DNA from 2 places in the Peptococcus niger genome. Region 1 is predicted to be linked to the other one. Evidence: a T-box and tRNA genes for the amino acid it is inferred to sense, from the RefSeq annotation. Region 1 holds a T-box; the other holds one or more tRNA genes.
What was found. A T-box is a leader RNA that pairs with one kind of tRNA and senses whether it is charged. The one in region 1 lies ahead of thrS (threonine--tRNA ligase), so its partner is inferred to be a tRNA-Thr.
Positions count from the first base shown of each region.

Region 2: it encodes a tRNA-Thr, which carries the amino acid that the T-box ahead of thrS (threonine--tRNA ligase) is inferred to sense. The anticodon was not compared.

Region 1 is NZ_FNAF01000004.1:149,854-153,270, reverse strand. Features, by position in the region: gene thrS (threonine--tRNA ligase) at 1-1,573, opposite strand, end outside; T-box leader at 1,613-1,820, opposite strand; tRNA gene BLQ16_RS04785 (tRNA-Leu) at 1,905-1,986, opposite strand; gene BLQ16_RS04780 (hypothetical protein) at 2,153-2,611, opposite strand; gene BLQ16_RS04775 (DegV family protein) at 2,619-3,417, opposite strand, start outside.
Region 2 is NZ_FNAF01000004.1:49,532-52,948, reverse strand. Features, by position in the region: gene radA (DNA repair protein RadA) at 1-1,274, opposite strand, end outside; gene BLQ16_RS04295 (helix-turn-helix domain-containing protein) at 1,428-1,664, opposite strand; tRNA gene BLQ16_RS04290 (tRNA-Thr) at 1,932-2,004, opposite strand; tRNA gene BLQ16_RS04285 (tRNA-Thr) at 2,009-2,081, opposite strand; gene BLQ16_RS04280 (serine hydroxymethyltransferase) at 2,355-3,417, shown strand, end outside.

The sequences.
Region 1 (3,417 bases):
CCACCAAAATGCCAATAAAGCGCTCCAAGCTGCCCATAATGGCTCTGTGCACCATGACCGGACGATGTTTTTCACCGTCTTCACCAATATAGGTCATATCAAATTTCTCAGGCAGTTGGAAGTCCAGCTGGATGGTGCCGCACTGCCAGGTCCGCCCAATGGAATCTTTCAGGTGATAGTCGATCTTCGGCCCATAGAAAGCGCCATCTCCGGGGTTTACTTTATAGTCCAAACCGACTTTTTCAAGAGCATTGCGCAAACCATCTGTGGCCTGCTCCCATAATTCTTCAGACCCCATCGAATTTTCAGGACGGGTTGAGAGCTCGACCGAATACTCAAAACCAAAGGGTTTGTAGATATTATTGACCAGTCGCATAACGCCAATGAGTTCTTCTTCTATCTGATCTTCGCGCATAAAAACATGCCCATCATCTTGTGTAAAGGCCCGCACCCGCATTAACCCGTGCAAGGCGCCGGACAATTCGTGCCGGTGAACCAGGCCCAGCTCACCCCAACGAATGGGCAGGTCTCTATAGCTGTGCATGGTCTCATTATACAAAAGAATACTGCCCGGACAGTTCATCGGTTTAATTGCATAGGGTTGTTCATCAATTTCCGTAAAGTACATGTTGTCTTTGTAGTGATCCCAGTGACCACTGCGTTCCCAAAGGGCACGGCTCATAATAAGCGGTGTACGAATTTCACCGTAGCCATCCGCTTCATGCAGTTCGCGCCAAAATTTTTCCAATTCATTGCGCAAGATAACACCCTTCGCATGAAAAATAGGAAAGCCCGGGGCCTCATCCACAAATGAGAACAAGTCCAGTTCTTTACCCAACCGGCGATGGTCGCGACGCTTGGCCTCTTCAAGACGGAACAAGTGATCGTCTAACGCTTCCTGTTTCGGGAAACTGGTACCATAAATCCGTTGGAGCATTTTGTTGCGTTCGTCACCACGCCAATAGGCACCGGCAAGGCTCATAATTTTAAGCGCTTTAATCAACCCTGTCCGTGGAATATGCGGGCCGGCGCAAAGATCGACAAAGTCGCCCATTTCATAAATACTGATTTCTTCACCTTCCGGCAGATCTTCAATGAGTTCCACCTTGTAGGGTTCATCTTTTGCTTGGAAGAGCTTAATGGCCTCGTCGCGCGGCAAGGTTTTTTTGACCAACTTGGCGTTTTTCTTAATCACCCGGCGCATTTCATCTTCAATTTTTGAGATATCTTCCGGGGTAAATTGATGATCGCTGTCAACATCGTAGTAAAAGCCATTTTCAATGGCCGGCCCGATGGCAAGCTTGGTCCCCGGGTAAAGATTTTGCAAGGCTTGGGCCAATACGTGAGAAGACGTATGATGGAAGGCTTCCGCACCTTCCGGGTCATCAAAGGTCAACACTTCAACGGCATCGCCGTCCTTCAAGGGCATGTCCAGATCTTGAACCTGACCGTTGACTTTCACCGCCAAGGCTTTTTTTGCCAGACCGTTTGAGATTTTTTTCGCCAATTCCAAACCTGTTACAGCATCATCAAAATCCAAATGATGTCCATCCGGTAATTGTATACGCATGATACTCCTCCTATTTGATCAATAAAAAACACGCCCATCCCTTAAAGGGACGAGCGCGTGTATCTCCCGTGGTTCCACCCAACTTGGCTGATGTTCAGCCCACTTTAAACCCTGTAACGGAGGGGACCGGCCCCGGTCATCCCGGGACAGCTCAGAGGTGGTCGCCATCAGCAAACCGCCATATGCAGTTCCAGCACCCCTGCACTCTCTGAAATGACGTCATTGCCAGCGTCCTCATCAACGCTTTAAAAATATAGATACAGTTTATCATTTACCCTGAAGAGCGTCAAGTAAAACCAAGTAATAAAAAAGCACCCCTCTTTTGGAGTGCTGATGCGGTTGGCGAGACTTGAACTCGCACGGGTCTCCCCACACGCCCCTCAAACGTGCGCGTATGCCTATTCCGCCACAACCGCATGTGTCGCTGACTATGATACTTTACCACGGGTAGGCTGATTTGTCAAATTTTTTTACAAGATCCCACCCGGTTGGAATGGCCACAAATAATAAGAAATCCTATCACGCTCAATGCCTTTACAAGTGCGGATACAAAAAACCCGCTGAATCCAGCGGGTCTTATGCTCATTTTTCTGAAGTATTCAAGCTGTCGTTAACAGCCCCCAACCGATTTTCCACTTGTAAGAGGGCCTCTTCCAGTTCTTCCAAACTGGCCTTGCCAAAATCAAAGTCATGCGCAGCGTCATCATCAAGGCCGTCAATTAATTCAAAACGACTGTCATAGGGCAAATTTTGGCGTTCTTGTTTAGAGCGGCGAATCTGGTAGCCTAAGAAAGCCAAACCGCTGGCAATGGCCAAAAAGATAGCTAGAATGCCAAATTGGCGACAATGGTTTTTGCACCGTGTTGAAAACGGAAGTTTTTTTACTTTTGGCAGCATGTCGCTGGATAATTTATCGAGCGACGCAGAAAAATCAAGTTCCTTCATTTGCTGACGTGCCAACTTGTTTAAACGAGCAGCCTGTTTTTTACCACGTTTTTGCAGTTTTTTCATTTGTTTCATCTGAGCTTCTAAGCGATCCATAATACCCCTACCTTTCCGTTTGAAAGAATCCCGCACCGTAAGCGCCCAGCCCAATATGAGTGGTCACTACAGCGCCCAGTTCAAGATAATCCGGATCTGCAGCCGGCAAGCGCTTTTGTAATGCATGAATAAACTGCTCTGCCGATTGCAGGTCATTGTTATATCCGGCCACAATATAAACCGGTTTGCTCGGGTCAATATCTGCCATCACAGCATCGGTTAATTCTTTAATCACCCGATCTTTATTACTGCCACGCATTTTTTTGTGGACTGAAATAACGCCATCGGACAAAATTAGGATGGGTTTAATATTTAAAATGGACCCGACCAAGTACCCGGCTTTACCGATACGCCCGCCTTTTTCCAGATTATCCAAGGAATCCAGTAAAAAATAAATTTTTAATTTTTGTATGGCTTCTTCCAGAAAGGCATCACAGGCCTCAGGCGTGGCACCGGCTTCAACCCGCTCAGCCAACAGCTGGGTTAAAAAGCCAAGCCCTATTGTTGCGGTGCGGCTATCCCATACCCGAACATCTGCCGCCTTGAAGGATTGAGCAATGAGTCGTGCCGCATTGACCGTGCCGCTTAACTCAGCTGATATGTGTAGCGAATAAATAACCTCACAGCCATCATCAACAAGCCTTTGGTAGGCTTCTGTAAAAAGCTCCGGCTTAGGCAGAGATGTTCTCGGCAATTCTGCCAAATGGCTCAGCTGATCGTAAAATTCTGCATTGCTGATGGTCACACGATCCAGGTACTGGTCGCCGTTCAATTCAACCGTCAATGGAATGACTTGAATCCCATAT
Region 2 (3,417 bases), 100 kb from region 1:
CCCATTTGGGCCGCTTCCTGTAAGCGCCTGGACAGCTGGGTGACCCGGCGCAATTCGCCGGTCAACCCCACTTCCGCCAAAAAGACCACATCTTCCGGTAGTGGGCGATTGTGGAAGGCAGACACCACCGCCAGTGCAATGCCCAGGTCTGCTGCCGGCTCGCCAATCCGCAAACCGCCAATGACGTTTAGATAAATATCTTCTTTGCTCAAGGCAAGGCCTAACCGTTTTTCTAAAACCGCCATCAGCATTAAGGCCCGTGCATGGTCCACCCCGGTCGTTTTGCGCTGTGGATAACCGAAAACCGATGTGGCCACCAGCGCCTGTACTTCTAATAAAATCGGTCGGTTGCCTTCCATGGTGGCGGTCACCGCAGATCCGGCAGCATTTTGTGGCCGTTCCGACAAAAAAGCAGCTGACGGATTGGGCACCTCCTGTAAGCCGGTCCGGGTCATATCAAAAAGTCCGATTTCATGACTGGCGCCAAACCTATTTTTAAAGGCTCGCAAAATCCGATATTGAGAATGGCGATCCCCTTCAAAATATAGGACTGCATCCACCATGTGCTCCATAACGCGCGGGCCGGCCACACTGCCTTCCTTGGTCACGTGACCGATGAGCACCGTCGGAATGCCACGCCCCTTTGCCCAGCCCATACTGCGGGCAGCCACCTGTCGCAGTTGGCTCACCGATCCGGGTGCAGAAGTGAGTTCCGGATCGTAAACGGTCTGCACCGAATCCAAAACGATTAACCCAGGCTTGAGCTGATCAATATGACGCTCAATCACATCCATTTGGTTGGCTGTTAAAAGATAAATTTTATCGCCGTCCGCCCCCAGACGATTGGCGCGAGATTTAATCTGCCCCTGTGATTCTTCACCGGAAACGTACAAGACCGGGGCCGACAGCTTGACAGTGGCCATCATCTGCATGGTTAAGGTGGATTTTCCGATGCCTGGGTCTCCGGCCAATAAAATCAAAGCCCCCGGCACCAGTCCACCGCCTAAGACGCGGTCTAATTCACTGGACCCGGTCGGAATGCGCTTCAGCTGACGGCTGTCAATGGCCGATAGCAACTCTGCCTGACCACCAGCAAGATTTTTGCCTTGTTTCGGCGGCGTCAAAACGGCCGCCTTAGCAGAGGCTGGAGCCACCGGTTCCTGCACCTGTTCCACCATGGTGTTCCATTCACCGCAATCCGGGCATTTGCCCAACCACTGAGGGGACTCATAGCCACAGTTTTGACACATATAGGTCCATTTTGATTTTGCCATCTTGTCCCTCCTGTCAGATGAACTTTTCCCACTTATATATTGTAAGCGATTAAGGCCCTAAACACAATGGACAAGGGCTTTTCGTCAATGAATGCCCATAATATTAGCAAAAAAAAACCGCGGACAGCAGCGTCCGCGATGCAAATGATGTTATTAGTCTTCGTCAACATCCAGAGGTACAATGGCCAATGTTTTCCCCAAGGGTGCTAATACTTTTAAAATGGTGGTCAGCTGCGGGTCCGTCAAGCCACGTTCCATCCGTGCAATGACCGGCTGTTTGACACCGCAAGCCGCTTCAATGTTCTTTTGAGTCATATTTCGTTCACGTCTGGTCTTTAAGATTTCATGCACCAGCGCCTGTTTGGTTTCATAAATAGATTCATTGGTCATTTTGATTCCCCCTAAAAATTTTTATCCGACAACCTCCATTTGTTTTATGCGGTCGCGGTATTTAAATAATGATTACGGTATATCCTCATTTGAATATTATGCCTCAGGAATAACATGCCGTCAAGTGTTATTTATAAATAATTAAATCGCCTCTCTTGCAAAAATAAGTCAACGCCATTTGATAAATTGACTGGTTGACCACTGTTTGTATAAGTCCAACAAGTTTAATAAATTTCATAAAAATTGGCCTCATCATCTGAGGCCGCAAGCTGATGGCCGGACTTGAACCGGCGACCTGCTGATTACGAATCAGCTGCTCTACCAACTGAGCCACATCAGCACCAAGCCGACAATGGGACTCGAACCCGCAACCTGCTGATTACAAATCAGCTGCTCTACCAATTGAGCTATGTCGGCGCACGACTCAGTATAGCAAAGGTTTTTACAATTTGCAAGCAAAAATTACTACTACATCAATTAAAGAGAGATTGTAATTTATAAACCTAGTCATCATCAACTGACTGCTATAATAAGCTGGTTGACGTCACTTGCGGCTAATTCTACAAGTATCATCAGCTGTAGATATAATCAAACAGCCGCCTTTCGATAGAGTGTTGAATGCCATCCCGGCTTTCGCTATAATGTAACTAGTTTACACGATTTGCCATCATGATGAAAGAGGGAATATGAATGGATTATATTGATCAATACGTTCGTCCAACAGATCCGGCTTTGGCAGATGCCATTGATGCAGAAGAAAATCGCCAACGCAATAAAATTGAACTCATCGCTTCCGAAAATTTCACCAGCCGTGCCGTTATGGCCTCCCAAGGCTCCGTTCTTACCAATAAATACGCTGAAGGCTACCCTGGCAAACGCTACTACGGCGGCTGCGAACACATAGATGTGGTCGAGGACCTGGCCCGTGAGCGCTTGAAAGAACTCTTCGGCGCTGAACATGCCAATGTTCAGCCCCACAGCGGTGCCAATGCCAACTTAGCTGTTTATTTTGCCCTCCTTAAACCGGGCGACCAGGTGCTGGGCATGAATTTAGCCCACGGCGGTCACCTGACCCACGGCAGTCCGGTGAACATCAGCGGAACGTATTTTAATTTCGCCGATTACGGTGTGGATAAAGAAACTGAGACCATTGACTATGACGCCTTGGAAAAGGTTGCCAAAGAGGTCAAGCCAAAACTGATTGTGGCCGGTGCTTCTGCCTATCCCCGTGAAATTGATTTTGAACGCATCGGTCGCGTGGCCAAGGAAGTGGGCGCCCTATTTATGGTGGATATGGCCCATATTGCCGGCCTGGTGGCCTGCGGTCTGCACCAAAGCCCGGTGCCCTATGCAGACGTGGTCACTTCTACCACCCATAAAACACTTCGCGGACCTCGCGGTGGCCTGATCCTCTGTAAAGCGGACTTGGCCAAAGCCATTGATAAAGCCGTATTCCCCGGCCTCCAAGGTGGCCCCCTGATGCATGTCATTGCCGGTAAGGCAGCCGCCTTTGGCGAAGCCTTGAAGCCGGACTACAAAACCTATATGCAGCAGGTGGTGACAAACGCTAAAACCTTGGCAGAGGCTCTGGTGGACCGCGGTTTCCGTCTGGTTTCCGGTGGCACCGATAACCACCTAATCCTCATGGATACAAAAGCCATCGGGATGACCGGCAAAGAAGCGGAGGAAATTCTGGACAACCTGGGCGTAACGACCAATAAAAACGGTATTCCTTTTGATACAGAAAAGCCCA